One region of the Mesorhizobium sp. P171375 genome, then DNA from elsewhere that is predicted to be linked to it. Evidence: riboswitches for the same ligand, from Rfam matches in the RefSeq annotation. Region 1 holds a riboswitch; each other region holds the start of a gene.
The links. A riboswitch is a leader RNA that binds a small molecule or an ion and turns the genes downstream of it on or off. The one in region 1 is predicted to bind cobalamin.
Positions count from the first base shown of each region.

Region 1 (7,722 bases):
GTCGCCGGAATAACGGCCCCCAACGGCTCCTTCGCCCCAATCGTGGCCGTCGATAAACCTGCGGTGGTGACGGTCACCACCGTCATGAAGGCGCAGCCGCAAGACATGAGCGAGGAACAATCTTTCGGCGGCAATTCGCCCTTCGACGACTACTTCCGCCAGTTCTTCGGCGACCAGGGCATCCCGATGCCGAAGACGCCGCCACAGCAGGCGCAGCGTGCCGAGGCGCTTGGTTCCGGCTTCATCGTCGACGCCGACGGCACTATCGTCACCAACAACCACGTCATTGACGGCGCCACTTCGATCAAGGTGACGCTCGACGACGGCACCGAACTTCCCGCGAAGCTAGTCGGCCACGACGCCAAGAACGACCTCGCCGTGCTCAAGATCAAGGCCGACAAGCCGCTGCCGACGGTCAAATGGGGCGATTCCGACAAGCTCATGCCGGGCGATCAGGTGCTCGCCATCGGCAATCCGTTCGGCATCGGCACCACCGTCACCGCCGGCATCGTCTCGGCGCGCGGCCGCGATCTCAACAGCGGACCCTTCGACGATTTCATCCAGATCGACGCCCCGATCAACCACGGCAATTCTGGCGGCCCGCTGGTCGATGTCGCCGGCAATGTCGTCGGCATCAACACGGCGATCTATTCGCCCAATGGCGGCAGTGTCGGCGTCGGCTTCGCCATCCCGTCGGACCAGGCACAAAAGGTCGTCGCCAAGCTGATGAAGGGTGGGAACATCCAGTACGGCTATCTCGGGGTCCAGATCCAGCCGGTGACGCCGGATGTAGCGGGTGCGGTCGGCCTCGACCATCCCGGCGGCGCGCTGGTCTCCGAGGTCACCGAGGGATCGCCGGCGGCAAAGGCGGGCATCAAGACCGGCGATGTCATCACCAGCTTTGCCGGCGAAGCGATCAAGGATCCCAAGGACCTGTCGCGCGCTGTCGCCGACGTCTCGCCCGGCGCGAAGGAAACGCTCGAAGTCTGGCGCGGCGGCAAGACGGTGCAAATATCAGCCGATGTCGGCCGCAACAATGACGATGTAAAGACCGCGTCGACCGAGGGCGATAACACCAAGCCTTCGGCCGGCCAGGCGCTGCACGTGCCTTCGCTCGGACTCGGCCTGACCGACCTTACGCCTGATATCCGCGAGGAGCTGAACCTGGCGTCCAACCAACGCGGCGCCGTGGTCGAGCGCGTCAATCCGGACAAGGCGGCCGCCAATGCCGGCCTGCAGCCGGGCGATGTCATTGTCGCCGTCGACCAGTCTCCGGTGCGCAACGCAAGACAGGCCAACCAGGCGATCGCCGAGGCGGGCAAGTCGGGCCGGAAGTCGGTGCTGTTTCTGGTCGATCGCGGCGACGCGCAGATCTTCGTCGCGGTGCCCTTCGCCGCCGGCTGAGGCACGATGCGGCAGGCTCGCCGGAACCGCCGGCAAGCCTGCCGCACGGCGCCGCCAAAATTCCTGTTGCCCGCCGGGACGTCTTCGAGAACACTGCGGCACACAGCAAACGGATCGTCCGATGGTCACTCGCGGTTTTTCTTCCGGTCGAAAGCCTCCAACCGAGACCGATGCGCGCATCCCGCCCGGACAATATCTCGAACAGGGTTTTCCGGTGCTGTCGGCGGGACCGACGCCGCGGGTGCGCACCGAGGAGTGGTCGTTCACGCTCAAGCACGGCCCACGCCCGATCAAGAAATGGAACTGGGCCGAGTTCAACGCGCTGCCGCTGACCAAGATGACGCGCGACATCCACTGCGTCACCGCCTGGACCAAGTTCGACACCGCCTGGCAAGGCGTGCTGGTCGACGACATTCTTGCCGATGCCGGCATAGAAGCGCCGACCGGCTTCCTGCTGGCGCATGGCTATGACGGCTACACCACCAACGTGCCGGCCAAGGACCTCACCACCGGCAAGGCGATGGTGGCGTTGCTCTATGAAGGCAAGCCGATCACGGCCGACCATGGCGGCCCGGCGCGGCTTTTGGTGCCACATCTCTATTTCTGGAAATCGGCCAAATGGCTGAACGGGCTGCAATTCACCGAACGCGACGAGCCGGGTTTCTGGGAATTGCGCGGTTATCACATCTATGGCGACCCATGGCGCGAACAGCGCTATAGCGGCGATCCATGAGCGAAGCGCCGCAATCTCCCTGGCAGACGGCGAAAATCACCCGGATCGAAAAGCGCACGTCGCGCGTCACCAGTTTCTTCTTCGCGCTGTCGCGGCCTTTTGCCTATCGCGCCGGACAGCATGTGGACATCCGGCTGACGGCGCCTGACGGCTACCAGGCGCGCCGCTCCTATTCCATCGCCTCGGCACCGGAGGGCGGCGCCACGATCGAACTGGCGATCGAAAAACTCGACGATGGCGAGGTCTCGCCCTTCTTCCACGAGGTCGCTTCGATCGGCGATGAGATCGAGCTGCGCGGGCCGCTTGGCGGGCATTTCGTCTGGTCGGACAGCGATGGCGGGCCGCTGCTTCTGGTCGGCGGCGGCTCCGGCGTGGTGCCGCTGATGGCGATGGTGCGCCACCGGGCCTTGCGCAAATCGGCGGTGCCGGTCGCGCTGATGTTTTCGGTGCGGGTCTGGGACGAGGTGATCTTTCGCGACGAGCTGATCGGCCTCGACGACCGCCGCGACGGTTTCGAACTGGTGCTGACGCTGACGCGCGAGGCGGCACAGCGTCCGTCCGACTATTCAAGGCGCATCGACACGGCAATGGTCATGCAGGCGCTGGCGCGGCTGCCGCAACCGCCGGCGCTGGCCTTCGTCTGCGGCTCGAATGCCTTCGTCTCGGCCGCCGCCCAGGCGCTGATCGACACCGGCATGTCAGCCGACATCATCCGCACCGAGCGCTACGGCGTCTGAGCGGGCGCCGCCGCTCAGGCCTCGATTTCGAGCGCCGACAGTGGTTTCGAGCAGCAAGCAAGAATGAAGCCGTCATCGATCTCGTGGTCGAGGATGCCGCCATTGTGGCTCATCTCGACATCGCCGGAGACCTTCTTCACCTTGCAGGTGCCGCACAGGCCGAACTCGCAGGCGGCTGGTATCCGCACGCCCGAGCTGCGCGCCGTCTGCAACACGGTCTGGCCGGCGACGCAGTCGGCGTCGACCTCCGAAAGCGAGAAGCGGATCGGCGTCACGGCCTCGACAGGAGCAGGAGTGCCGTCTTCGGTGGGTGAGGCAAACGGCGCCGGGATTTCCTCCACCGCAGGTGTGGCAAAACTCTCCTGATGATATTTCGTCATGTCGAAGCCGGCGGCATCCAGCATGCCACGCACGGCGCGCATGAACGGATCTGGGCCGCAGCAGAAGATCTCGCGTTCGCGGAAATCGGGCGCCAGCAGCGGCAGCCGGATCGCGTCGATGCGGCCCATATGGCCGTACCAGCCTTCGCGGCTCGAGCGTTCCTCGATCATGAAGCCGAGCGACAGGCCAGGCATATGGCCGCCGAGCAGTTCGAGCTCCTTGCGGAAGATGATCTCTTCCGCACGCCGCGCGCAGTTGACGAAGCCGACATCTGTCCATGGCGTGCAGTCGTTCAGCCAGCGCAGCATCGACATCATCGGCGTCACGCCGGAGCCCGCAGAGATGAACAGATATTTGGCCGCCGGGTGGCTGTGCAACGAAAAGTCGCCGGCCGGTCCGTAGGCCTTGACGTGCGAGCCGGGCACCAGATGGTCGAACATCCAGCGTGTGCCGATGCTGCCGGCCTGCGCCTTGACCGTCACCGCAATCGAAAACGGCCGCGACGGCGAGGACGACAGCGTATAGGTGCGCATCAGCGGCCCGTCCGGTGTCGGCAGCTCCAGCGTCACGAACTGGCCCGGCTTGTAGCGGAACCAGGTCTGGTTGTCGGAGCGGAAGGTGAAGGTCTTGACGTCCGGCGCCTCGTCGCTGACGCCGATCACTTCCAGCACCTGCAGCCTGTCGTTCCACGGCGCCATCTGGTCGAGATGGCGATAGAGGCCAAGATCCGTCATCGCATTCATCCTCTGGTCCTTCTTCGCCTGCTTGCGCTCACGCGACGCTGCGCAGCGCCGGCCGACCGCCTTCGGCAAGGCGGGGACCGATGAAGGCTGCGTACCATTCGACGAACTGGATCACGCCGCCCTCGTGCAGCTCCGAATAGGGGCCCGGCTCATAGGCGGGAGACAGGATGCCGAAGGCATTTTCCTCGACGATGCGACGGTCCTGGTCGTTGGTCTCGGTCCAGACATGCGTGAGCTCTTCAAGGTTGTAGTCGACACCCTCGACCGCATCCTTGTGCACCAGCCACTTGGTCGTCACCGCGGTTTCAGTGGCGCTGATCGGCAGCACCCGGAAGGTGACCGCATGGTCGATCAGGATGTGGTTCCAGGTCGTCGGATAGTGGTAGTGCATCAAGGTGCCGATGCGATCGGCGGCAACGCTGTCGGAAAGGTTCTTCGTCACCGCGCGCTTTCCCGTCATCGTATAGCTGACGGCATCGCGCAGCAGCGGCGCGCGGGTGGCGCGATACTGTCCGGCCGGATCGATGCGGAACTTGCTCGGCAGGCCCGCAGCCTCGCATTTTGCCCAGTGCGCCAGCATCTCCGGATCGCTGTCGGCGCCCTGCACGCCGGTCACCGTCGGCGCTTCTGGAAATGTCTTGCACAGCTCCGGATGGTTGCCGGCGCAGTGATAGCACTCGCGGTTGTTTTCCCAGACCAGCTTCCAGTTGCCCTTCTCGATGATCGTCGACTCGAAGGCGACCTTGGCTTCGCTCAGCCGGTGCGGCTTGAGGTAGGGCTCGATCATGGCGCGCATCGGCGCGAAGTCTGCAGGTTCTTTCGCCAGGCAGATGAAGATGTAGCCGGCCACACTTTCGCAGGCGACCGGCTTCAGGCCGAACTGGCTCTTGTCGAAACCCTCGGCCATCTGGCGGGCAAACAGCAGTCGGCCATCGAGTTCGTAGGTCCACTGGTGATAGGGGCAGACGAGCTTTGCCGCCGTGCCTTTCTCGGTGTTGCAGACCCGGCTGCCGCGATGGCGGCAGGAATTGTGAAAGGCGTTGATGTTGCCCTTCTGGTCGCGGACCAGCACCACCGGATAGTCGCCGATCTGCACGGTGATATAACTGCCGGGCTTCGGCAGCTCGCAATCATGGCCGATGAACAGCCAGTCGCGATACCAGATCAGCTCCATGTCGAGCTTGAAGTAGTCCGGGTCGGTGTAGAAGGGCTGCTCGAGCGAAAAGCCTTGCTTGCGGCCGTTCAAGAGCCTCAGCATGTCGTTGCGTGCATCCATAGTTCTGTCCTCGTGGTTTAAGGACTGAACTTGGTGGTGATGGAGGAAGGATCGGCCGCATGCCGGCGCGATGCCGGACATGCACTATCCACCTCTTGACCGCCCACCGCGATCAGTCGAGTTCAAGCATCTCGGGCTGGTTTCCGGGCTCTGGAGTTGTCCTTGCGGACCATCGCGACACCTTCCCAGGCTATTGCCCAGTGGTCTCCCGTTGCGACTTCAACTCCACCACCGTTGCGGGGGCAGCGCCGGATTCTGACCGGCTTCCCAATTCTCCGCTGCGTCGTCACGAAGCGGCACCTGAGATGCGATCATCTAATCACGGCAGCGATCGCGACATCGGCATGAAAGCGACATCGTCTCCATGCGGCGCGACACGCACGACAAACGCGGCGGCAGACGATCGTGGGGCTGACGGTGTTGTTTTCGGGGCGGATCGCGGCCCTCGCAAAATCACCTCGAATCAGACTGCCGACTAAGGGAAAACACGTCAACAGTATCGAAAAGTGACTATTAGCAGTTTCTAAAATCGAACCGAACGGTTCGTTTCTGTTGACAATGCGTGCAGGACGGTGTGAACGCTGACGCCCGGACACACTCGGTGAGCCAGACGGCATGGTCACATAAGCCTTTGTATTATTTACACAAAGTTAGATGATAGGCATGCTTATGAAAATTACAAGAGGTGAAATCATGGCCCAGCCGGAACAACTTCGTGATTGGAAACCAGCCTATGGCTTTCCCACATCGGGGCTTGTCCGAACGACGCGAATTGCTCCCACCACACGCCGCTAGACGGACAGCAAAACTGGAGTACTAAAAATGAAAAAGATCATCCTTACTGCCGCCGCCGTTTTGGCCATCACCGGCAGCGCCTTCGCTGGTAGCGACAATTATGGTTCCAATGGTGCGAACCAGCCCGCTGCCGCGGTTGACAGCTCGTATACGGCTTCCATTCAGAAGTCGGCGCCCGCTGACAAGCAGCCCGTCGTTCAGGGCAGCGACCGCAACCTCTTCGGCCGTTAACAGCTGATCCCGATCCAAACAAAAGCGTGGCGGCCTGTCCGCTGCTCTTGGGATCTCGAAGAAATTCAGGAGTATTTAAAATGAAAAAGATCATCCTTACTGCCGCCGCCGTTTTGGCCATCACCGGCAGCGCCTTCGCCGCCAGTGACAACTATGGTTCGAACGGCGCCAACCAGCCTGCGGTTACGTCGACCGATAGTGGCCACACGGCTTCGGTTGCGAAGTCGGATTCGGCTGCTCAGGCCCCCGCACAGGGCGCCGACCGTAACCTCTTCGGTCGCTAACAGACGATCGGGATCTGACCTCAGAGTTTTTCGGACAACGATCCCAGTCGAACATCGAACAAGCCGGAGAGCGGCGGGACTATCGGCCGCTCCGCCACATGATGGAAATTCAGGAGACTTGACATGAAGAAGATTGCTCTTGCTGCCGCTGCGCTTTTGGTTGCCGCCGGCAGTGCTTATGCCCGCAACGACAATGTCGGCGGTAGCGCCGTCGACAACCAGGCGACCGTCAACGTAGACAACACCCGGACGTCGTCGGTACCGAACACCGGTTCGCCGGTCTACAAGCTGTTGAACTCGTCGGGTGACGTGCAGAAGCCCGCCCCGCAAGGCAGCGACCGGAACCTCTTCGGCAACCGCTAACAGCCGAAGTTTGCAAAAAAGAGCGGCGGGCCTAGCCCGCCGCTCTTTTTATGCCGATACGACGCGCCGATCTCAGGCCGCCTTCACTTCCACGGGCTTGAGCGAGAAGGAATGTCCCTCGGCGTCAAATATGTGCAGGTCGCCGGCATCCGCAGTCAGCCGCAGCTTCGCCCCGCGCTTGACCTCGACATTGCCGGGCAGCTTGGTCACCAGCGGCAGGTCGGCGCGGCCGATGTCGACATAGACCAGCTGGACCTCGCCGAGCTGCTCGACATAGTCCACCACGCCTTCGAAAAGATACTCAGTGCCGGTGGCGGCCGACAGATCTTCCGGCCGCACGCCGAAGCTGACCGCCGCGCCCTTGGCGGACGCCGGCGTCGCAATCGGCACCGTCGCCTTGCGGCCGCCGACATGGCTGACGATGGTCGGATCGCCGGTCTTGTCGATTGTCGCCGGCAAGATATTCATGGCCGGCGAGCCGATGAACTGGGCGACGAACAGATTGCCGGGCTTCTTGTAGAGGTCCATCGGCGTGCCGACCTGTTCGATATGGCCGTCCTTCAGCACCACGATGCGGTCGGCCAGCGTCATCGCCTCGACCTGATCATGGGTGACGTAGATCATCGTTGTAGCCGGCATCGATTCCTTGAGCTTGGCGATCTCGATGCGGGTGGCGACGCGCAGCGCCGCGTCGAGGTTCGACAGCGGCTCGTCGAACAGAAACACTTTCGGATTGCGCACGATGGCGCGGCCGATGGCGACGCGCTGGCGCTGG
Region 1 is NZ_JBYNWF010000001.1:1,380,621-1,388,342, reverse strand. Features, by position in the region: gene ACYHH6_RS06870 (DegQ family serine endoprotease) at 1-1,404, shown strand, start outside; gene ACYHH6_RS06865 (molybdopterin-dependent oxidoreductase) at 1,526-2,137, shown strand; gene ACYHH6_RS06860 (FAD-binding oxidoreductase) at 2,134-2,874, shown strand; gene ACYHH6_RS06855 (FAD-binding oxidoreductase) at 2,889-3,989, opposite strand; gene ACYHH6_RS06850 (aromatic ring-hydroxylating oxygenase subunit alpha) at 4,027-5,274, opposite strand; cobalamin riboswitch at 5,392-5,593, opposite strand; gene ACYHH6_RS06845 (DUF680 domain-containing protein) at 6,097-6,300, shown strand; gene ACYHH6_RS06840 (DUF680 domain-containing protein) at 6,381-6,584, shown strand; gene ACYHH6_RS06835 (DUF680 domain-containing protein) at 6,708-6,947, shown strand; gene ACYHH6_RS06830 (ABC transporter ATP-binding protein) at 7,020-7,722, opposite strand, start outside.

Region 2 (7,722 bases), 720 kb from region 1:
TGCCCTCACCGAGCAGTCGCCCGACATCAGCCAAGGCGTTGACGAGGGAAGAGGGCAAGACCTCCAGCAGGGAGCGGGAGATCAGGGCCTCATGTTCGGCTACGCATGCCGCGAAACCGATACACTGATGCCTTTGCCGATCCAGCTCGCTCATCGCTTGACGAAACGGCAGGCGTATGTCCGGAAGACACAACAGCTTGGCTGGTTGCGTCCTGACATGAAATCCCAAGTCTCAGTGCGGTATGAGGGGTTGCGCCCGGTCGCGCTGGATACCATCGTCGTGTCGACGCAACATGACGAGCAGGTCTCGCAAGAGACTGTCCGCGAGGGCGTCATTGAGGAAATCATAAAGCCTGTCCTGCCGACCCACCTGGAGACGGAAGGCATCAGAATTCTGGTCAACCCGACGGGGCGGTTCGTAGTCGGCGGGCCGCGCGGCGACTGCGGTCTCACTGGACGCAAGATCATCGTCGATTCCTATGGCGGGATGGGTCGTCATGGCGGCGGCGCCTTCTCGGGCAAGGACCCGTCCAAGGTTGACCGCTCGGCTGCCTATGCAGCCCGCTATGTCGCAAAGAACATCGTCGCTAGCGGACTTGCGGACGTGTGCGAGGTGCAGCTTGCTTACGCAATCGGCGTGGCCAGTCCGGTTTCCGTCATGGTCAACACGTTCGGGACAGCCAGGGTTGAGGAAAGCAGGATCGAGCGCCTCATTCTTGAGTTGTTCGATCTCAGACCGAAAGGCATTATCAAGATGCTTGATCTCTTACGCCCTATATACCGCAATACAGCGACCTATGGCCATTTCGGCCGTGAAGAGCCTGATTTCACCTGGGAGAAGACAGACAGGGCGGACGAATTGCGTCGCGAGGCAGGACTCGCCGCCCCGTGAGAGCCGCCGGCGAACGGATTGGCAAGCGGAAAGCCCATTTCCACCGGGCAGACCCGCGCCTGGCAGGCGTGGCGAGAAGCCGGCTCGGGTTTTTTGGCGGAGACATTGATGCCGGATTATGACGTGCTTTGCATCGGCAATGCCATTGTCGACATCATCGCCCAGTGCGACGAGGCATTCCTCGAGATCAACGGCATCATCAAGGGCGCGATGAACCTGATCGACACGCGCCGCGCCGAACTGCTCTACAGCCGCATGGGGCCGGCGATCGAGGCCTCGGGCGGCAGCGCCGGCAACACGGCGGCCGGCGTCGCCAGCTTCGGCGGCCGCGCCGCCTTCTTCGGCAAGGTGTCGAACGATCCGCTCGGCGAAATCTACGCCCATGACATCCATGCCCAGGGCGTTGCCTTCGACACCAGGCCGCTTGAGGGACAGCCGCCGACGGCGCGCTCGATGATATTCGTCACCCCCGATGGCGAGCGTTCGATGAACACCTATCTCGGCGCCTGCGTCGAACTCGGCCCGGAAGACGTCGAGGCCGACAAGGCATCCGGCGCCAAGGTTACCTATTTCGAGGGCTATCTGTGGGATCCGCCGCGCGCCAAGGAGGCGATCCGGCAGACGGCGAAGCTCGCACACGAGGCCGGGCGCGAAGTGTCGATGACGTTGTCGGATTCGTTCTGCGTCGACCGCTACCGGGACGAGTTCCTCGAGCTGATGCGCTCGGGCACTGTCGACATCGTCTTTGCCAACAGCCACGAGATCAAGTCGCTCTACCAGACAAAATCCTTCGACGAGGCGCTGGCTCAGATCCGCAAGGACTGCAAGATTGCCGCCGTCACCCGTTCCGAAAAAGGCTCGGTGATCGTGCGCGGCGACGAGACCGTGGTCATCGAGGCGACCGCCATCAAGGAGTTGGTCGACACCACCGGCGCCGGCGACCTCTACGCCGCCGGTTTCCTGCATGGCTACACGCAGGGCCGCAACCTCAAGACCTGCGGCGACCTTGGCTCGCTGGCGGCCGGCCTGGTGATCCAGCAGATCGGCCCAAGGCCAAGGCAGAATTTGCGCCGCGAGGCGGAAGGGGCTGGGTTGCTGTAGATGCGCCGGCAACTAACCAGCCGCCCTACTGACGCGATGACCGCAGTGGCGGAACTGTGTCAAAGCTCGCTGATAGCGACAGCCATTCGCTTCGGAGAACTGACCCATGCTGCTGCCGTGAAGCTCGCTGGAGGAGCGGTGCAAGGCGTGCTTGCCATGACGGCATTCACCGTCATCCAGATCGTCACCAGCATTTTCCAGAAGCTCAGCTTGGGGAAGGCCAGTAAGGTTCCTGAGGTAACGGAGAACTCGCGGCGTCCGTCGGACTGACTTGCGATCACGTCCCACGATGCCGAATGCGGGGAGCAGACTGAATATTTCACAATGCTAGACAAAGGCGTAAAAGCGCGATCACATAACGACATAAACATTTCGTTATGCGTCATTGACAAAAGAGCGAACTGCTGTGATTGTCTGCGTGTCGTGGTTCTCGCGTGCGGCGCTGCCGCAGCGGAGCTAAGAGGGAAGCCGGTGCGATGCCGGCGCTGCCCCCGCAACTGTTAGCGGCGAGCCAACACACGTCACTGAGGCGAATACCCTCAGGAAGACGGGTAGAGGCTATGACCCCGCGAGCCAGGAGACCTGCCACGCGAATTACGTCCACGGGCGGGGTGTCTCGGTGGCCGCTGCAACCCGGCGTTGATGCCGGCCTGCTAGCGCCTTCCTTGTCACCGACGCCCCAATCATCGGGGTATGACATGACTGTCTCTCAGCAAATTCCTGTAGCAACGCTCGGCGTGCCGCGCTTCGGTCGTCGGCGAGAACTGAAATTCGCGCTTGAAAGCTACTGGTCCGGAACATCTTCCGCTGGCGACCTTCTCACGACGTCGAAGGCGCTCCGTGCCGCTAGCTGGGAAGAGCAGCGCGATCGCGGCGTGTCGAAAATCCCGTCGAACGACTTCTCGCTTTACGACCATGTGCTCGACACCGCAGCCATGGTCGGGGCCGTTCCATCCCGTTACGGCTGGAATAGCGGCGAGGTCCCACTTGACATCTACTTCGCAATGGCGCGCGGCTACCAGGGTCAGACGCAGGATTGTGGACACGCTGGTTACCAGGAGGAGGCTCATGGACCTGGTGTAACCGCGATGGAAATGACCAAGTGGTTTGACACCAACTACCACTACATTGTGCCGGAACTCGATGATGATCAGACGTTCGCCCTCTCGTCATCGAAGCCGGTCGATTACTTCCTCGAGGCTAAAGCTCTCGGCATTCACACACGCCCAGTCATCCTTGGACCCATCACCTTCCTCAAGCTGGCGAAATCGCCTGCCGAGGGGTTCGGTCCCATCGCGCTCCTACCGCGGCTGCTGCCGGTTTACGAGCAGCTTCTGGAGAGGCTGAAGCTGTCGGGAGCCGACTGGGTGCAGATCGATGAGCCAGCGCTTGTCCTCGATCTGAACCCGAACGAACGAGCTGCGTTCGAATTCGCCTATGGCCAGCTGTCGAAAGCCGCGCCCGAGCTGAAGATCATGCTGGCTACGTATTTCGGGTCGCTGGGAGACAATCTCGAAACCGCGATTTCTCTGCCCCTGGCCGGCCTGCATATTGATCTCGTGCGCGCTCCCGAGCAGCTGGAAACGGTGGCTCGGCTCGCTCCGAAGGATCTGGTGCTCTCGCTTGGCTTGATCGATGGCCGCAACGTCTGGCGTGCGAACCTGCCCGCCATTCTCGACCGCATCAAAGCGATCGTCGCCGGCTGGCCCTTGGACCGCGTCGAGATCGCGCCTTCTTGCTCGATGCTGCATGTGCCGATTGATCTGCGCATGGAGACGGAACTCGACGCGGACATCAGGTCGTGGCTCGCCTTCGCGGCCCAGAAGACCGACGAGCTGGTCTTGCTGGCCCGGGCCCTGTCCCAAGGCAGGGATGCGGTGGCAGGCGCGTTGAAAGCGTCTGCCGAGGCTGCCGCCACGCGCGTGACATCCACGAGGATCCATGACCCGCTTGTTCAGGGGCGGATCGCTAGCATTGAGGACAGCGCGAAGCGACGAGAGAGCGCTTTTGGCGAGCGCTCCAGAGTCCAGGCCGGCTCACTCGGGCTGCCGCCGTTCCCGACGACGACCATCGGGTCCTTCCCGCAGACGCCGCAGGTACGCAAGGCGCGGGCCGCTCATGCGAAGGGCCAGCTGAGCTATGTCGACTATGAGACGTTCCTGAAGAAGGAGATCGAGGCTGCAATTCGCTGGCAGGAAGAGATCGGGCTGGACGTGCTGGTGCATGGTGAGTTCGAGCGAAACGACATGGTACAGCATTTCGGCGAGCAGTTGTCCGGCTTCGCGCTCACCCAGCATGCCTGGGTACAAAGCTATGGGTCGCGCTACGTGCGTCCCCCCATCATTTTCGGCGACGTATCGAGGCGCAATCCGATGACAGTGCGCTGGTGGCAATTCGCCCAGTCGCTTACGGAAAAGCCCGTGAAGGGAATGCTCACAGGCCCAGTCACCATTCTCAACTGGTCTTTTGTTCGCGACGACGTACCCCGCTCCGAAGCCTGCCGCCAGATCGCGCTCGCCATCCGCGACGAAGTGACGGATCTCGAAAGATCCGGCGCAAGGATGGTCCAGATCGATGAGGCCGCGTTTCGCGAAGGATTGCCACTGCGCCAATCTGACTGGAAAGTCTATCTCGACTGGGCTGTCGAATGTTTCCGGATCGCTTCAACGGGTGTAAAGGACGCGACTCAAATTCATACCCACATGTGCTATTCGGAGTTCAACGAGATCATTCACGCGATCGCTGGAATGGATGCGGATGTCATTTCGATTGAGACGTCGCGCTCGAAGATGGAACTGTTGGACGCCTTCACGAGCTCCAAATATCCGAACGAAATCGGTCCTGGCGTCTATGATATTCACTCACCACGCGTCCCGGAAGTCGGCGAGATTTCGGACTTAGTCATGCTTGCCCGCGAGCGACTGTCCGACGGCCAACTGTGGATAAACCCGGACTGTGGCCTCAAAACACGCAAATGGGAGGAGGTCCGCCCTGCCCTCATTAACATGGTCGCTGCAGCACGCGCGCTCCGGCAGAAAGTGCAGGCGTGAGGCTTCTCTTCCTCACCGTGTGGGGAGTTGCCGGCTGGCGGATGTCGGCCGGGAATATGCCAAACCGATCACACTCTTGGAAATGAGCCACTCGGCGCAAATGTGCAATTTCCCTACGGCACGTGTCTTAATCCCGCAGAAATATAAATGTGGCACTACGCTATAATATCGGTTCCTTGGGGACATACAGGCCCCGCGCCTCGAACAAATCGGACACGCGTCGTTTCTCAAAGTAGACTGCTTGGCGCGTTCGCTCAGGCAGCGACAATATATGGTGCTGCGTCTGTCCGCCCCCAGTTGATCGCGCAGACTACGGGCGAGGTGGCAGGATCCGGGTATCGCTAGCGTCCCGCCAATTCGGAGATGGACGTCGCAATTCGTGTCGCCAAGTAAAAATCGCCAATCATTTTCGATTGCGAGTCCGCAGCCAGTTGGCCCTTATTTTCCTGAGATCTGCGTTACAGGCCGGGGCGTTGTCGCCGTTTCTGAGGGTAAGATGGGATAGGCGACGTCAGGTGCCTCTCCGGTCAGCGAGTTGAGGAAGGCAACAAGCAGGTCAACTTCTTCGTCCGCCAGTACTACGCCGAGCTGGGTGGTCCCCATAATGGCGACGGCCTGTTTCAGATCCCAAACCTTGCCCGTATGAAAGTATGGCGCGGTGAGTGCAACGTTGCGCAGCGGCGCCACGCGGAAGACATAGGAATCGTCGGCTGCATTGGTGACCTCAAATCGGCCCTTGTCTTTGTCCGGCAGGACTTCGGCGCTGGGCCGTTCCACGAGGCCGAATGGGTAATAGGCTTGCCCACCAACGTTGATGCCGGCATGGCAGGACGAGCAGCCTTTGTCCATGAAAAGCACCAGGCCCTGTTTCTGTTCGGAAGTCATGGCAACCTCATCACCATTCAGGAAGCTGTCGAACGGGGCAGGTGTGACCAGTGTCGCCTCGAAGGCTTCGATCGCCTTGGCGAAGTTGTCGAAGGTGACCCGATCGGCTTCAGCCGGAAAAGCTGCATCGAACCACTCGACATATTGCGGCATGGACTGGAGAGTGGCGATGAGTTGGCCCGGTGTATTGGCCATTTCGATCCCGGCTTGGACCGGTCCCTTCGCCTGAGCCTTCAGGTCTTCGGCACGACCATCCCAGAACTGGGCGATGTTGAAGACAGCGTTCAGTACAGTCGGCGCGTTGCGCTGTCCCTTCTGCCAACCATGGCCAATCGAGGTTTCGTGATTGTCGTCGCCGCCGGTGGCCAGGTTGTGGCATGAATTGCACGACAAGACGCCTGACGCCGAGACGCGTGGATCGAAGAACAGTGCCTTGCCGAGAGCGATCTTTTCCGGGGTGATCGGGTTGTTGGCGACTGTCGGCGTGGTGGATGGCAAAGCCGTGAAGGTGGCCAATGCCGTATCTCTGAGGTCGGTGGGGATCGAATCCGCAGCAAAGGCGGTGGGTGCCAGCAAGGTGACAGCCATCGTACTGAATAGGATTTTCATAATTGGTCTTCCTGCGTCGTCCACGCAGCCATTATGCGATCTGCGGCTCATGAACGCCCTGAGCTAGATCAGCTTGAGGGAGAGGACGGGGTCTCACACCTGTTTTCGCAGCTGAGCTGGGACCCTCTTGGAAGGATCGCTCTTCTCGATTGGACTTCAGGGAGGAGGGGTATCCCTGGTCGGCAACCGGTTGTATGCATCAAAGCACGCCCTGAGGGCGGCTTCGTAGATTCGGTCACTGCGATCTTCCAGCCAAGGTTGAGAAAGTCGACAGCATCCGCAAGACTGGCAATCTCTTGCACGATGTGCGCTGCACGCCTTGCGAAAAGTGAGCTTCTGAAACGTCAGGGTTCATTCGTTCCTCCTGACCTGCTGATTACGCAATCGGCCTTGTCGACACCCGCCGACTGCACATTGTGATGTCACCAGCGATGGCGGTTTCAACACCTAAGCAGCGACGGTCTATACGACAGTATGGATCTCGTATCGGAATAGGCGTTCCGCCTTGGTGGACCGTCACACCGGCATATAGCTCCGCTTCTACGAACATCCCATCACGCCAGGAAAGACATGGCCAACACGCGCAGTATCGCCAATCTAGCCCTTTGTGTCGACGGCGCCGCGCTTGAGCAGGTCCACCCGCTGTAACTGCCTCACCTTGATCCACAGATCCTAGGCGCCGACCACGTTGTCGTCATCATTTGACGGGCGGGGGGCATTGGCCCATAAGCGAGCCAACGCAAACTGTGCGGTTGCCAATGCGTACTGAAGTGAATTGCAATGATCTTCGGTTTGCGAAACACGCACTTCCGACGCAGCTTGCGTTGACAGAGGCGGTTTTAGGCGCAATAGCACTTCCGCTGGCCTATTTAGTGGAGTTCCATTGTGGTTCGGCCAAGGGCGCGGGGCGCCGGACCGGCCACTTGTAAACCTAATCAAAGAGAGAGAGACCCTGCATGGAAGAAATCTTACCGCGCATCGCCACTGGTGCCGGCATCGGCCCGGCTCTCGCAGAGAAGGCCGTTGGGTTAATGCTGGGTTTCCTGCGGAGCCACGCGGCCGACGGTCCCGGCGCGCGCATGATCGAGGCCATTCCGGGAGCTTCGGAATTAGTAGCGAAGTATCATGGCGACGACCCAGAGGGTGGCGGCCTTATGGGGCTCGGGCAGCAATTGATGGGTGAGG
Region 2 is NZ_JBYNWF010000001.1:2,098,818-2,106,539, reverse strand. Features, by position in the region: gene metK (methionine adenosyltransferase) at 1-892, shown strand, start outside; gene ACYHH6_RS10075 (adenosine kinase) at 1,001-1,993, shown strand; gene ACYHH6_RS10070 (hypothetical protein) at 1,994-2,263, shown strand; cobalamin riboswitch at 2,401-2,597, shown strand; gene metE (5-methyltetrahydropteroyltriglutamate--homocysteine S-methyltransferase) at 2,692-5,043, shown strand; gene ACYHH6_RS10060 (cytochrome-c peroxidase) at 5,482-6,537, opposite strand; gene ACYHH6_RS10055 (hypothetical protein) at 7,494-7,722, shown strand, end outside.
Region 2: another riboswitch for cobalamin. It lies ahead of metE (5-methyltetrahydropteroyltriglutamate--homocysteine S-methyltransferase); the one in region 1 lies ahead of ACYHH6_RS06850 (aromatic ring-hydroxylating oxygenase subunit alpha).

Region 3 (7,722 bases), 3.9 Mb from region 1:
AGGCTGATCGACGGATCGGCGATCAGTTCCTGTGCCTTGGCCCAGGCCGCTTCTGCCGCAGCGATGTCGCGCTTCAGATCCTGCGTTTCCCAGGTGAAACCTTCGCCCATCGTGTGCCAGACGACGCGGTCGCCGAACGCGGCGAAGCCATCCTTTTCGCCGGTGTGCCATTTGCCCTTGATGAACTGCACGACGCCGACGCGCTTGCCATAGCCGAGCATGCGCAGCGCCAGGCCGAAGGCAGCTGTGGTTTTGCCCTTGCCGGGTCCGGTGTTGACGATGAGCAGTCCCTTCTCGACCGTCTTTTCGGCAACCTCGGCGTCCTGCACCGCCTTGCGCTTGGCCATCTTGGCGCGGTGGCGTTCCTCGTCTGTTGCGTCGATGTCGGTCATCATTTCACCTTGAGTGGCAGCCCGGCCACCATCAATAGCACCGTATCGGCAATTGCCGCGACCTGCTGGTTGAGCCGGCCGGCGGCATCGCGGAACCGGCGTGCCAGCGCATTGTCCGGCACGATGCCTTGTCCGACTTCGTTTGAGACAACGAACCACAGTCCGCGCGGCTGCGAAAGCACATCGGCCAACCGCCGGCATTGCGCCTCGAGATCATGATCGGCCAGCATATGATTGGTCAGCCACAGCGTCAGGCAATCGACGAGCACCGGCTGGTTGTCGGGCAAGGCCTCGAGCGCGCCGGCAAGATCGAGCGGCGCATCGATGGTCGTCCAGCCCTCGCCGCGTCGCGACCGATGCAGCGCAATGCGCGCACGCATCTCATCGTCATAGGCTTCAGCGGTGGCGATATAGGCCCATGACGGCGGCAACGCCGTCACCAGGGTTTCGGCGTGCGCGCTCTTGCCGGAGCGCGCACCGCCGATGATGAAGGTCAAACTGCGATCAGGCAAAGCTGTCGCGCAGGCTGGTCGCGGTGCCGGTGAAGCGCCCGCGCACCACGCCGATAACGGCGCCGAGCACCAGCCAGAACACCAGATTGGTTACTGTCACCGCCACCACGAACTGGTGATGCAGGCCTTCGGGGATCGGCGTCTCGAAGCTGTCCGGCTGCGGCGCGCCGACAATATGCGGCGCCACGATCAGGGCCACGGCCAGGATCGCCAGCGGCAGCGATTTGCGGAAGGCGATCAGGCCGAGACCGGCCGCGGTCGCCGCCACCGTTGCCCACCACCAGATCTGGCGCTGGGTGAGGTCGGCCGCCGGCATCGCCGGCAGTTCCGGCGGCAGGCCGAGGCCCGGCGCCAGCGTGAACACGGCAAAGCCGGCCAGACCCCAGAACACGCCCTGGCGCCAGTTGCCGATGCCGCCGGCGAATTCGGAAACCGCCACCAGGACCAGCGCGAAACCGATGCCGGTGACGATATTGGCCAGCACGCTGAAGGCGAAGCGCTCGAAGCCGTCGGCCGGTGCCCAGCCTTCGTCCTCCGCCGGTGCGGCTGCTTCAGCCGGTGCGGGTGCTGCGCTGCTCATGGCATTGGTGTCCGTAGCGTTGGCGGCGGGCGCTGCGGCATGCTCATGTTGATGGCCACCGCCGGCCTGTTCGAAGACTTCCGCCTTCAGGATGAGCGGCACGGTGGCATAGGCCTGCATGCACGCGAGAACGACGCCGGCCACGAGCCCGGCGATCGCCGCGACGAACACGACGTTGCGAAACAGATTCATGATGTCAGGTCCTCGTCAGTGGCAGGGAAACGCCATCGAATGGCGATAGTCGTGCGCGGCATTGTGGACCGCATCGATATGCGAGAAGCCGACAACGCCGATGACGAAAATGCCCAGAAACGCGCTAAGCACGAGCTGCATGAAGCGCGACTGCGAGGAGACGGAAGCGCCGAGGGAGACGGAAGCGGTATTCATATCTTGTCCTTTCGCCCTCCACCCGAGGGCATCGAAGTCAGTTCCCTGTCGCCGGCAGGTCTCCTGGCTCGCGGATCAGCGCCCTTCCCCACCTTCCCGAAGAAAAATCCTCAGTGGCTTGGAGAGGACTACCGCACACAGTTGCGGGGGCAGCCACGGCATTGGGCAACAAGTCAGCCCTCACCGCATTCCCTCTTGGTCCCTAACGGAACCGACGACATGCGTGACTATAGGCTGAAACAGCCGCATCCGGCAAACCAAATTCCGCCGGCCAACAGCGCGAATGCGCCATGCGGCGTTACGGGTTCAAGGCGGTGATCCGCTCGGCAACCAGCCGCTGCAGCCGCCACAGATGGCGGTCGTGAATGCCGCGCTCCTCCAGATTCTTCACCGTGTTGTAGAGATAGTCGGCGCCCGACCCCCAGTGCCCGCAGGATGTGGCCAGCCGCTCGACGACCTTCGCCTCGTCGAGCGGACCGGAATAGGTCAGGCCGTTGCGATTGATGACGAAAGCCAGCGCCCTGAGCGGACCGGCCTCGCTTGCAAGCTTCAGCATGCGCGGCCGGTAGCTTGTCGGCTTCAGCGTGACTTCGCGTCGGAACAGCCGGCCCAGTTGCTGGCGCCTGTTGTCGTCGGCCAGCCGGAAGGCAACGCCTTTGCACTGTCCGCCGCTGTCGAGTGCCATCATCAGGCCGGGGCTTTCCTTGGTGCCCCGCCAGCGCGTCATGTTCATGCAAAAGGAGCGGTGCCAGCCGCGCGCCAGGGCGACACGGTCCTCGACATAATCAATTTCCGGTTTCCAGATCAGCGAGCCATAGCCGAACAGCCACATCGGCTCGGTGTCCGGAAGCTCGGCCTGCAATTCATCCAGCAGCGAATCATAGTCGCTGTCATCCAAATGCATCGAGTCCGGATCCGGCCCGGGGTCCCTGATCTCGCGCCAGCAGCGCGCGACCAGCTCCGGCGTAAGCGACATCTGTCGTGCGGCCAATTTCCACCCCCCAATGTGCCGATATGATTATGCGCCGCGCCCCAAACCGGCAATGCCGCACCCTGATTGACAAACGATTTGCCGGGGTGTCGGCTGGCGTATACCGGAGGAAGCCAGCCATGCAACCCAGCCCGAGCCAGCGCGACCCCTATAACGGCCTGACGAAGGCCGAGCCGACGCTGGCGTCCTCGGCCTATTGGGACGCCGGCGCCTACCAGCGCGATCTCGACGCCATCTGGTACAAAAACTGGCTGCTCGTCTGCCGCGAGGCTGACCTTGCCCAGCCTTTGGCGTTCAGGACATTTCGTGTCGGCACGCAGGAAATTGTCGTGCTACGCGACGACACCGGCGAACTGCGCGCCTTCCACAACACTTGCCGGCATCGCGGCTCGCAGCTTTGCCAGGAGAGCGAGGGCCGGCTGAAGGCGCGGCTGATCACGTGCCCCTACCACGCCTGGTCCTATTCGCTGCGCGGCGATCTCGTGCGCGTTCCCTCGAAATCGCTGCCCGACGGTTTCGACAAGGCCGATCATCCGCTCTATCGGGTGGCGCTGTCGGTCTGGCGCGGCTTTGTCTTCATCAACCTTGCTGAAAGCGTCGACGGTACGGCTGCGTCATCCTTCGATCCGGCTTCCGGCAACCTCGGCAACTGGCCGCTGGAAACGCTGGTATCAGGCCATGTCCTGCGCAAGGTGATGAATTGCAACTGGAAGATCTTTTGGGAGAACTTCAACGAGTGCCTGCACTGCCCTGGCGTCCACAAGGACCTGTCGCGGCTAGTGCCGATCTACGGCCGCGGCCTGATGAGCCGGCACGACGACCCCGACTGGGTCCGCCATGCCGACAATGACGCGCCGGAGTTTTCCGGCGGCTTGCGCGCCGGCGCCGAGACCTGGTCGCGCGACGGCCATGTCCATGGCCCGGTCTTCTCCGGCCTGACGCTGGCCGAGCGTGCAGCCGGCCAGACCTATGCCACCAGCCTGCCGTCGATGTTCATCGTCGGCCATGTCGACTATGTCAGGACCGTACGGCTCACACCGCTCGGCCCCGAGCAGACCGAACTCACCGCGGAATGGCTGTTCGCGCCGGAGGCGCTCGCTGAGACCGACATCGACAATGTCGTCGCCTTCGGCACCCAGGTGCTGGAGGAGGATGCAGCGATCTGCGAGGTCAACCAGAAAGGCCTGCGCTCGATGCGCCACCAAGCGGGCGTGCTGATGCCTGAGGAATACGATCTGCATCGCTTCCACAACTGGGTGCGCGAGCGCCACGCAGCGCTCTGATCAAAGCGACTTCGGCAGATAGCGCCAGGTGACGAAAGCCGCAGGCCGCGGCCTGCAGGCCGAGCGTGACGAAAACCGAGCCCAGGCCGAAAAACGCCAGCACCACCGAATAAACCAGTGGCGGCAAAAAGCGAATTCGGCCAAAGCCTTTCCGGCTCTGACCTAAAGCGCCGCCTCATGCAGCCGCGACGCGAGCGATGCGAGCGCGCACGGCCTTCTTTTGTCCGGTGCAACCGTGATAGTCGTCTTCAGGGGCTGAATCAGATTACGAGACCATGAGCATCCAAACGCCGATCGCACCTGTTCCGGATCAACCGAAGCGCATCGTCGCCATCGACGTCCTACGCGGCATCGCGTTGATCGCCATGGCCAGCTACCACTTCACCTGGGATCTCGAAAATTTCCACTACACCGATCCCGGCCTTACCGCCGTCGGCTGGTGGAAGATCTATGCGCGCTGCATCGCTTCGACCTTCCTGTTCCTGGTCGGCGTCAGCCTGTTTCTCGCCCATGGCAGGCAGATCCGCTGGAACAGTTTCTGGAAACGCTTTGCCATGGTCGCCGTGGCGGCCGCCGCCATATCTGCGGTCACATACTTCGTCACGCCGGGCAGCTTCATCTTCTTCGGCATCCTGCATGAGATAGCGCTGGCCAGCCTGCTTGGCCTTCTGTTCCTGCGGCTGCCGTCATTTTTGACGCTGGTCGTGGCGGCAGTGGTGATCGCAGCACCCCTCTATCTCCGATCCGAAGCCTTCGATCATCCGGTGTTATGGTGGGTCGGCCTGTCGGCAATCAACCCGCGCTCCAACGACTATGTGCCGCTGTTTCCCTGGTTCGGCGCCGTGCTTGTCGGTATCGCCACGGCAAAACTAGCCTCCACCACCGGCGTTCTGGCGCGGCTGGCGACGCTGACGCCTGGAAGCTGGGCCAAGCCGTTCACCTTCATCGGCCGCCACAGCCTGGCGTTCTACCTGATCCACCAGCCGCTGCTGTTCGGCTGTGTCTGGCTGTTCTCGCAAATCTCGCCGGCGCCGGTCGAGACAAGGGAAGTGGTCTTCCTCAAGGAATGCCAGGTATCCTGCGAACAGCAGCGCGACACGGAGTTCTGCGCCAGCTATTGTGTGTGCATGCTGGACACGCTGCAGAGCGAGGCAGCATTCGACCGGCTCTACAATGGCGACCAGACACCGGAGTTCAAGGCGCATCTGAGCGACCTCGCCGGCATCTGCACCGCCAAGACGGAGGAGAGCCCGATGACGCAGGGAGGGCAACAATGACCGACAAGCTGCCGGCAAAAGCTGGGCCATCGAAATCAGGGCTGATTCCCTGGCCGCCGCTGATCTACTGCGCCGCCATCGCCATCAGCATCGTGCTTGGCCTCTTCTATCCCCTGCCCTGGATCGGCGACCTCCTCGGCGACCTCCTGTTCGCGGCCGGCTTTGTGGTGCTGTTTGCCGTCGCCGCGCTCTGGTTCACCGCCATCCGCGCCATGATGCGCGCCAGGACCACGATGAATCCCAATGGCGTGCCGGAGCATCTGGTGACGTCAGGCCCGTTCGGCGTCACCCGCAACCCGATGTATCTCGCCAACACGCTGATGCTCATCGGCGTCGCCTTCGTTTCAGGGATCGTATGGTTCCTGCCGCTGGCCCTGATCGCAGCCTTCGCCACCCAAAAGGTCGCGATCGAAAAAGAGGAAAAAGTTCTGGCCGCCAAATTCGGCAAGAAGTACCGCGACTACGCCAAGCGAGTCAGGCGCTGGATCTGAGACGGAGCAGCTCGCGGACCAAAGGCGATCGCTCGAGTTCGGATTGATAATTCAGCGAACGTTAGCGCTGCCCCTCATTGTCCTGCCGGACATTTCTCCCCGTATAGTGACGGGGAGAAAGGGCCCTTTGGCTGAAGGTTTCGCCAATTGTCTGCGTTGCAGAAAAGCGCCGGCGCCTCGTTCAGCCCCTTCTCCCCGTCACTATACGGGGAGAAGGTCCCGGCAGGGGGATGAGGGGCAGCACCGACCTTCGGAAGTTTGAACCAATAGCCTGCGCAGCGACCCTCAGGTATTAACCCCCAGTTCCACCAACCGCTCGACACAAGACTCCTCCGCCTGGTCGAGCTCCGCCAGCGTCTCCTCAAGGTCGCGCCGCTTCTGGCGCAAATCCTCGCGCTTTTCCTCGATGCGCTTGATCATCAGGTTGAGTTGACCGACCTCGCCGGGCGGCTCCTTGTACATCTGGATGATTTCGCGGATCTCGTTGATCGAGAAGCCGAGCCGTTTTCCGCGCATGATCTGGCGGATCAGATGCCGGTCCGAAGGGCGAAACAGCCTGGTGCGGCCGCGCCGCACCGGTTGCACCAGCCCCTCATCCTCGTAAAAGCGCAGTGTGCGCGTCGACACATCGAATTCGCGCGTCAGCTCGGTGATCGTATAATATTCCCGCATCATTGCTCCAAATGCCGGAACGTGAGTCAGCGGCCGCCTGCGCGCCACCTCCCCCAATTCCGATCAACCCGCTCCATACCGGACTCGGCAGGAAGCCCCGACGCAGCGTCGCACGGCATTTACGTAAAAGTCAATTGACAGCACCATGCCCTGTTTCGTCAGGGGACGGCGAACCACCAGGTGGCCAGCCCCAGAAACGCAAAGAAGCCGACAACATCGGTGACCGTGGTGACGAACACCGCTGACGCCACCGCCGGATCGATCTTGAACCGGTCGAGCAGCAACGGGATCAGGATACCGGCAAGGGCTGCCACGAACATGTTGATGATCATCGCGGCCGCAATGATGCCGCCCAGATTGGGGTCGCGGAACCACGCCGCCGCCACGATGCCGATCAGCACGGCGAAGATGATGCCGTTGATGGAACCCACGCCCATCTCGCGGCGGATGATGCGGCTGGCATTGTAGATGTCGAGGTCTTTCGTCGCCAGCGCCCGCACCGTGACGGTCATGGTCTGCGACCCCGCATTGCCGCCCATGCCGGCTACGATCGGCATCAGCACGGCCAGCGCCACGATATGCTCGATGGTGCGGTCGAACAGGCCGATCACCGACGCTGCCAGGAACGCCGTCAACAAATTGACCAGCAGCCAGGGAACGCGCGAGCGCGAAGTCGACAGAATGCTGTCGGACAATTCTTCGTCGCCGACGCCGCCCATGCGCAGCAGATCTTCCTCGGCCTCCTGCTGGATGACGTCGACGACGTCGTCGATGGTCAGCACGCCGACCAGCCGCTCGTTCTCGTCGACGACGGCGGCGGAGAGAAGATCGTATTGCTCGAATTCCCGTGCCGCCTCTTCCTGGTCCATTGTGGCCGGAATGGCATGCCTTGTCTCGTGCATCACCTCGTCGACCTTGGTCGCGCGCTTGGTGCGCAGGATCTGGTCGAGGTCGATGGCGCCGAGCAGCTTGAAGCTCGGATCGATGACGAAGATCTGGCTGAAGCGCTCGGGCAGGTTCTTGTCTTCGCGCATGTAGTCGATGGTCTGGCCGATGGTCCAGAACGGCGGCACCGCGACAAACTCGGTCTGCATGCGGCGCCCGGCTGTCTCTTCAGGATAGTCGAGCGAACGGCGC
Region 3 is NZ_JBYNWF010000001.1:5,258,615-5,266,336, forward strand. Features, by position in the region: gene cobO (cob(I)yrinic acid a,c-diamide adenosyltransferase) at 1-392, opposite strand, end outside; gene cobU (bifunctional adenosylcobinamide kinase/adenosylcobinamide-phosphate guanylyltransferase) at 392-904, opposite strand; gene ACYHH6_RS25635 (CbtA family protein) at 897-1,676, opposite strand; gene ACYHH6_RS25640 (CbtB domain-containing protein) at 1,692-1,871, opposite strand; cobalamin riboswitch at 1,908-2,102, opposite strand; gene ACYHH6_RS25645 (gamma-glutamylcyclotransferase) at 2,170-2,862, opposite strand; gene ACYHH6_RS25650 (aromatic ring-hydroxylating oxygenase subunit alpha) at 2,982-4,145, shown strand; gene ACYHH6_RS25655 (acetyltransferase domain-containing protein) at 4,421-5,422, shown strand; gene ACYHH6_RS25660 (methyltransferase family protein) at 5,419-5,913, shown strand; gene ACYHH6_RS25665 (MerR family transcriptional regulator) at 6,199-6,585, opposite strand; gene mgtE (magnesium transporter) at 6,744-7,722, opposite strand, start outside.
Region 3: another riboswitch for cobalamin. It lies ahead of ACYHH6_RS25640 (CbtB domain-containing protein); the one in region 1 lies ahead of ACYHH6_RS06850 (aromatic ring-hydroxylating oxygenase subunit alpha).

Region 4 (7,722 bases), 4.0 Mb from region 1:
CGGCGAATCTTCTTCTGCAAGAGAAGAATGCCGTAGAGCAGCGCTTCGGCGCTCGGCGGGCAGCCGGGGACATAGATGTCGACCGGCACGATGCGGTCGCAGCCGCGCACCACCGAATAGGAATAGTGGTAGTAGCCGCCGCCATTGGCGCAGGAGCCCATCGAGATGACGTAGCGCGGCTCCGGCATCTGGTCGTAGACCTTGCGCAAAGCCGGGGCCATCTTGTTGGTCAGCGTTCCCGCGACGATCATGATGTCGGATTGGCGCGGCGAGGCGCGCGGCGCAACACCGAACCGCTCCGAATCGTAGCGCGGCATCGAGGTGTGGATCATCTCGACAGCGCAGCAGGCCAGGCCGAAGGTCATGAACATCAGCGAGCCGCTGCGCGCCCAGGTGATCAGCGCCTCGGTCGAGGTGACCAGAAACCCCTTGTCGGCGAGTTCATTGTTGATCTCGAGGAAGAACGGGTCGTCAGAACCGACCGGACGTCCGGTATTGGGGTCGATCAGGCCCTTGGGCTTCGGTGCGACGAGCGTACCGGAACTGTCGTTCAATCCCATTCCAGCGCTCCTTTTTTCCATTCATAGGCGAAGCCGATGGTCAGCACCGCCAAAAACACCATCATCGACCAGAAACCGAGCATGCCGATCTTCGAGAACGACACCGCCCACGGGAACAGGAAGGCCACTTCCAGGTCGAAGATGATGAACAGGATCGACACCAGGTAGAAGCGGATGTCGAATTTCATGCGGGCATCGTCGAAAGAGTTGAAGCCGCACTCATAAGCGGAAAGCTTTTCCGGGTCGGGACTGCGGTAGGCCACCAGGAACGGCGCTATGATAAGCGCCAGGCCGACGACCGCCGCCACGGCGATGAAGAGGACGATGGGCAGGTACGAACTGAGCAGTGCGTTCATGCTGCGGGGCTTTCCGTTGGCGGCCAATCCACTTTGATTACAGCAACCAACCCTAATGCGGAAGCGTGACAGTTTAACCGCTGAACCGTTTTAGGTGCCTATGCTGCAACGCGGCGAGGGTTAGCGCAGGGCTTTCGGCGAAGCAAGTCAAACCTTGTTCAAAACGCAGTGCTGGACGGCAGGTCCGGAAAAACTGGTCCGATCCGCTCCTGTTTGATTTCCTTCACCTTTTACTCCACTTTTGTCTCCTGACATGTCTCCCGCCATTCGCCTGCTAGCATGGTCGGAATCACCGGCTAAAAATGCGCGAACAGGACCAGGGCAAAGGCATCTTGATGAAGGACAAAATATCGCTCGCTACCGCCAGGCGGATCGCACTGGCCGCGCAGGGTTTTACCGACCCCCGCCCGGGCGGCACACCCGATCGCCGCCACCTCGCCCGGGTGCTCTCGCGCACCGGCCTGCTGCAGATCGATTCCGTCAGCGCCGTGGTGCGCGCCCACTATATGCCGCTCTATTCGCGCCTTGGCCCCTACCCGCTCGCCCTCCTCGACAATGCCGCGGTCACCCGCAAGCGCACGGTGTTCGAATATTGGGCGCATGAGGCCTCGTTCCTGCCGGTCGAGACCTGGCCGCTGATGCGCTGGCGCATGCAGCGTGCCGAGAGCGGCGACGAAATGTATCTCGGCCTCGCCAAATGGGGCCGCGAGCACGCCGCCTATATCGAAGAGATCTACCGCGCGGTCGCCGAGCGCGGTCCGATCGCCGCTTCGGCGCTCGAAGGCCAGAAGGGCTCGGGCGGCTGGTGGGGCTGGAGCCATGCCAAGCATGCCTTCGAGTGGCTGTTCTGGGCCGGCCGTATCACCACGGCCCACCGTCGCGGCTTCGAGCGCTTCTACGACCTGCCCGAGCGCGTGCTGCCTCAGGCGATCCTCGATCTGCCGGTGCCGGCCGCCAAGGATGCGCACCGCGAGTTGCTGCGTATTTCCGCCCGCGCCCACGGCATCGCGACATCTGGCGATTTGCGCGACTATTTCCGCCTGTCGCCGGCCGACATGAAGGGCCGGCTGGAGGAGTTGGTCGAGACGGGCGAGCTTTTGCCGGTGCGCGTCGAAGGCTGGGACAAGCCGGCTTACCTCCACAAGGACGCCCGCCTGCCGCGAAAAATCGAAGCCCGTGCCTTGCTGGCACCGTTCGACCCCGTCGTCTTCGAGCGTTCGCGCAGCGAGCGTCTGTTCGATTTCCACTACCGCATCGAGATCTACACCCCCGCCGAAAAGCGGCAATACGGCTATTACGTGCTGCCGTTCCTGCTCGGCGACCGGATCGTGGGGCGCGTCGACCTCAAAGCCGACCGTCCCGCCAGCGTGCTGCGCGTCCACGCGGCTTATGCCGAACCCAAAGCGCCACCTGAGACCGCCGCACAACTCTTCGAGGAATTGAAGCAGATGCAGGGCTGGCTTGGCCTCGAGCGCATCGAAGTGACGCCGGCCGGCGATTTGGGACAGCCTTTGGCCGACATTGCCATGTCGTAGCCGTGCGTTGACAGTGCTGCCCGCAAAAGCCTAAATCCGCTGCAGACGGTCCCCTGCCCGCAACGGCTGGGGCCAAGAGGGAATGCGGTGCGGGACAAAATCCCAAATCCGCGGCTGTCCCCGCAACTGTAAGCGACGAGCCAAGGCCGAAAGCCACTGGGTAACACCGGGAAGGCGGCTACCAAGGCGATGACCCGCGAGCCAGGAGACCTGCCGTCTGCGACAGAAGAATCCGATCGCCTGGCGGGTTTCCGGGCAAGGAGCCCGGTTTTTGGACCAGAACAGCAGTTTTTCGGCTGGCACAGCGGGTATTTCGCCCGCCGATGGCGACGCCTTGGTCGGCGTCACTGTCATCGTCTGCGCCTCCTGCCGCGACGAGACCGGCTCAGACGCCCATCCCCGCGCTTGCGAATTGCTGGCTGAGGACACGCGCCGCGCCGCTGCCGGCGACATCCGTGTCCGCACCGTCGAATGCCTCGGCAATTGCAAGCGCCGACTCAGCGCCGCGATCCTGCGCGATGGCTGCTGGAGCTATGTCTTCGGCGACCTGACCACGACCAGCGGCGCCGATCTCGTCACCGGCGCCAAGCTCTTCGCCACCTCGACGGACGGCCTCATCCCCTGGCGCGGCCGGCCCGATAGCCTCAAGCGCGGCCTCGTTGCCCGCATCCCACCCCTCGACATGTTGAAGGACTGACCATGAACGCTCCAAATCCGGCCGGCAATCTCTCTCGTGTTCCCTGCACCGTCGTCACCGGCTTTCTCGGCGCCGGCAAGACGACACTGGTCCGCCATCTCCTGGAAAATGCCGGCGGCAAGCGCATTGCCATCATCGTCAACGAGTTCGGCGACATCGGCATCGACGGCGAGATTCTCAAGGGATGCGGCATCGACACCTGCCCCGAGGAAAACATCGTTGAGCTGGCCAATGGCTGCATCTGCTGCACCGTCGCCGACGATTTCGTGCCGGCCCTCGACCAGATCCTGGCGCTGACGCCGAAGGTCGACCACATCCTGATCGAGACCTCGGGCCTGGCTTTGCCCAAGCCGCTGGTCCAGGCTTTCCAGTGGCCGAGCGTGAAGAGCCGGGTGACGGTCGACGGCGTCATCGCCGTGGTCGACGGCCCGGCACTGGCTGAGGGACGTGTCGCCAACGACATGGACGCCCTGCAGGCACAGCGTGTTCAGGATGAGACGCTCGATCACGACGATCCAGTCGAGGAAGTCTTCGAGGACCAGATCGCCTGCGCCGACCTGATCATCCTGTCGAAGAGCGACCTGATGGATTCAGCCGGCTCGGCCCGCGCCAACGCCATCATTGGCGAGCACTCCGCGCGTGCGGTAAAAATCGTACCGACGGCGCATGGCAAGGTCGATCCTTCCGTCCTGCTCGGCCTCGGTCTCGCCGTCGAGGACGATATCGAGAACCGCAAGTCGCATCATGACGGCGCTTTCGACCACGAGCACGACGACTTCGACACCTTCATCGTCGACATTCCCTCGATCGCCAATCCCGACGAACTGGCAAAGCGCGTCACCACCATTGCCGAAGAAGAGAATGTGCTGCGCGTGAAAGGCTTCGTCGATGTCGGCGGCAAGCCGATGCGGCTTTTGCTGCAGGCCGTCGGCCCGCGCGTCAACCATTACTATGACCGCGCCTGGACGGCCGAGGACGACCGCCGCTCGCGCCTCGTCGTCATTGGCCTCAAGGGGCTGAACCGCCCGGCGATCGAGCGTATACTCGCCGGCTGACCCAAACCACGAGCCGCAATGCACATACTCACCACGACCTCCGCCTCGCTCGACGATCTCGCCGAGCCAGTTGATCTCAGGCAGACGCCGGCGGATATCGTGGCGCTGTCCTTCACCGACAGCGACCTCGCCGGGCTGGCGGCCGCATGGAAGGCTGATGCCGGCCGCCTGCCCTCGATGCGATTGGCGGCGCTCCGCGACCTGCGCCATCCCATGTCCGTCGACCTCTGGGTCGATAGCGTCGCCCGCCACGCCAAGGTGATTTTGGTGCGCATCCTCGGCGGCTACGACTGGTGGCGCTATGGCTGCGACCAACTCGCCGCGACTGCCCGCGAACGCGGCATAAAGCTGGCGCTGCTGCCGGGCGAAGGCCACGACGAGGATCTCAGGCTGATCGAAGCCTCGACGCTGCCGCGTGAGGAACTGGACGCATTGCTTGGTTATTTCCGCGAGGGCGGCCCGGAGAATATGAGCGCGCTGATGCAGCGGCTGGCGGGGTTGGCCGGGTCGGATGTGGCGGCGGCCGAGCCGGTCGCGGTGCCGAAAGCCGGGTTTTATGAGCCGGGGCGTGGAGTTGTCGACGTTGGCGTTCCTTCACACCCCCCTCTGTCCTACCGGACATCTCCCCCGCAAGGGGGGAGATCAGCCGTCGCAAATGCCGGCTCCCCTCCTGCTCCTTTGGATATCTCTGCACGGTCTGCGATTAGCGAAAACATCCATGAGAGCACAATCTCCCCCCTTGCGGGGGAGATGTCCGGCAGGACGGAGGGGGGTGGGCGGGAACGCGACGCCGACAATCCCCCCACACCCATCATCCCCATCCTCTTCTACCGTTCGATGCTGCTGGCTGCCGATGTCGCGCCGATCGACGCGCTTTTTGATGCACTCCGCCAGCGCGGCATCACCCCGGTCCCGATCTTCGTCTCCAGCCTGAAAGACGCCACCTCCCTCGCCTTCGTCGAAACCGCGCTGGCCTCGCTCAAACCCGCCGCCATCATCACAGCCACCGCCTTCGCTTCCGGTGCCGAGCCCGGCGTGGAAACCCTGTTCGACCGCGCCGGCGTGCCCGTCTTCCAGGTCATCGTTGCCACCACTCGCCGCGACGTCTGGGACAAGAACCAGCGCGGTCTGGCGCCCGCCGACCTTGCCATACATGTCGTGCTGCCCGAACTCGACGGCCGCATCCTTGCCGGCGCGATTTCCTTCAAGGGCGAAAGCGAGACCGACCCCGCACTCGGCCACCGCGCCTTCGCCAACCGGCCGGAACCGGATCGCGTGGCGCAGGTGGCGGATAGGGTAGCGGCCTTTATCAAGCTGCAGCAGACGCCTCGGGCGGAGCGCAAGTTCGCCATGCTGATCCCGGACTATCCAAGCGCCCCCGGCCGCACCGGCTATGCCGTGGGCCTGGATGTGCCGTCGAGCGTGCTGGCCATGCTGCATGACCTGAAGGAGCAGGGCTATGCGGTTGAAGGGATTCCGCAATCGTCGCGCGCGTTGCTGGATGCGTTGGAGCGGAGTGATGATGGGTTGGGGTTGGGGGAGTATCTCGATCTTTCGGTGGAGTTACCCACAGCGGCAATTGCCACTGTGGAGGCCGCTTGGGGGAAAGCAGAAGACATAAATTCGCGCGAGGCACCCCCCTCTGTCCTGCCGGACATCTCCCCCTCAAGGGGGGAGATTAGCGGTTCCTCCGACGACGCCATTCCTGCAGCGCCGGTGATTAGCGAAGGCCGAGGCGAAGGAATAATCTCCCCCCTTGAGGGGGAGATGTCCGGCAGGACAGAGGGGGGTGTTCAAGCGCCGACCTCGCCGCACTTCCCCTTCCGCGCCGCCACCTTCGGCAACATCACAGTCGCGCTGGCCCCCGACCGTGGCCGCTCGGCCGACCGCCGCGCCGATTACCACGACCCGACACTCCCGCCGCGCCACGCGCTGCTCGCCTTCGGCCTGTGGCTGCGTAAATCATTGAACGTCCACGCCCTCATCCATGTCGGCGCTCACGGCACACTGGAATGGCTGCCGGGCAAAACCGTTGCGCTGTCGCAAGCCTGCTTTCCCGAGATCGTCACCGGCCCGCTGCCCGTCATCTATCCCTTCATCGTCTCCAACCCCGGTGAGGCCGCACAAGCCAAGCGGCGCATCGCTGCCGTCACCCTTGGCCATTTGCCGCCGCCGCTGGCCGGCGCGGGACTGGACGAGGAACAGCACAGACTCGAGCGGCTGGTCGATGAATATGCGCAGGCCGACGGCCTCGACCGCCGCCGCCGCGACCGCCTCGCAAAACTGATCGTCGACACCGCGCGAAAGACCGGCCTTGCCTCCGAAGCCGGCGTCGCCAAAACCGACGCGCCCGATGAAGCGCTGCGCCGTATCGATGCCTGGCTTTGCGACCTCAAGGATTTCGCCATCAAGGACGGCCTGCACATCTACGGCCGAGCACCCGACGACGAACCAGATGCCATGCGCCTGCAAAGCGTTGCTGCCGAGAAGTCGGCACTGCTTGCCGCGCTGGATGGCCGCCACATCAAGGCCGGCCCGGCCGGCGCGCCGGCGCGTGGCCGCTCCGATGTGCTGCCCACTGGCCGCAACCTGTTCACCTCGGACCCGCGCACCATGCCGACGCCGACCGCCTATGATCTGGGCCGAGCAGCAGCGGAAGAAGTGGTGCGCGGCTACATGCAATCGCATGGCGACTGGCCGCGCTCGCTGGTCATCGATCTCTGGGGCTCGGCGTCGCTGCGCACCGGCGGCGAGGAAATAGCGCAAGGGCTGGCGCTGATGGGCTGTCGTCCGCAATGGGATTCTGCAACAGGCCGCATCACCGGCATCGAGGTGTTGCCTCCGGCCACGCTCGGCCGCCCGCGCGTCGATGTCACCTGGCGCATATCAGGCCTGTTCCGCGACATGTTCCCGACCCAGATCGCGCTGATCGACGCTGCCGCCAACGCCGTTGCCGCGCGCGACGAGGACGATTCGGAAAATCCGCTCGCCGCCAGAACCCGCGCCGATGGCAAGATCAGCCCGCGCATCTTCGGCACTTCGCCCGGCACCTACGGCGCCGGCGTCGAGGACCTGTTGTCGAGCGGTGACTGGGGTGCGCGCGAAGAAATCGGCCGCGCCTATCTCGATGCCACATCGCATGCCTATGGCGGCGCCGGGGGCGAAGGCACCGCCTCGCCCGGCGCGTTCGAGACCCGCATCGCCGAGGCCGATCTTCTCGTCCATACCGGCGACGACCCTGGCCGCGATATCCTCGAAGGTTCGGCTGACGTCGCCTTCATCGGCGGCTTTTCGGCCGCGCTTGCGGCGCTTGGCAGGAATGCCGACGTGATCGTGCTCGACACGACGGATCCGCAGAAACCTAAACCGCGTTCGGTGAGCGAAGCCGTATCGCGCGTGGTGCGGGCGCGCGCGGTCAACGCGCGGTTTATATCGGGCCAGATGCGCCACGGCCCGCGCGGCGCTTCCGAATTCGCCGAGACGGTCGACCGCCTCATCGGCTTCGCCGAAACCACGCAC
Region 4 is NZ_JBYNWF010000001.1:5,395,205-5,402,926, forward strand. Features, by position in the region: gene ACYHH6_RS26365 (NuoB/complex I 20 kDa subunit family protein) at 1-560, opposite strand, end outside; gene ACYHH6_RS26370 (NADH-quinone oxidoreductase subunit A) at 551-916, opposite strand; gene ACYHH6_RS26375 (winged helix-turn-helix domain-containing protein) at 1,252-2,451, shown strand; cobalamin riboswitch at 2,481-2,683, shown strand; gene ACYHH6_RS26380 (DUF1636 family protein) at 2,723-3,148, shown strand; gene cobW (cobalamin biosynthesis protein CobW) at 3,151-4,203, shown strand; gene ACYHH6_RS26390 (cobaltochelatase subunit CobN) at 4,222-7,722, shown strand, end outside.
Region 4: another riboswitch for cobalamin. It lies ahead of ACYHH6_RS26380 (DUF1636 family protein); the one in region 1 lies ahead of ACYHH6_RS06850 (aromatic ring-hydroxylating oxygenase subunit alpha).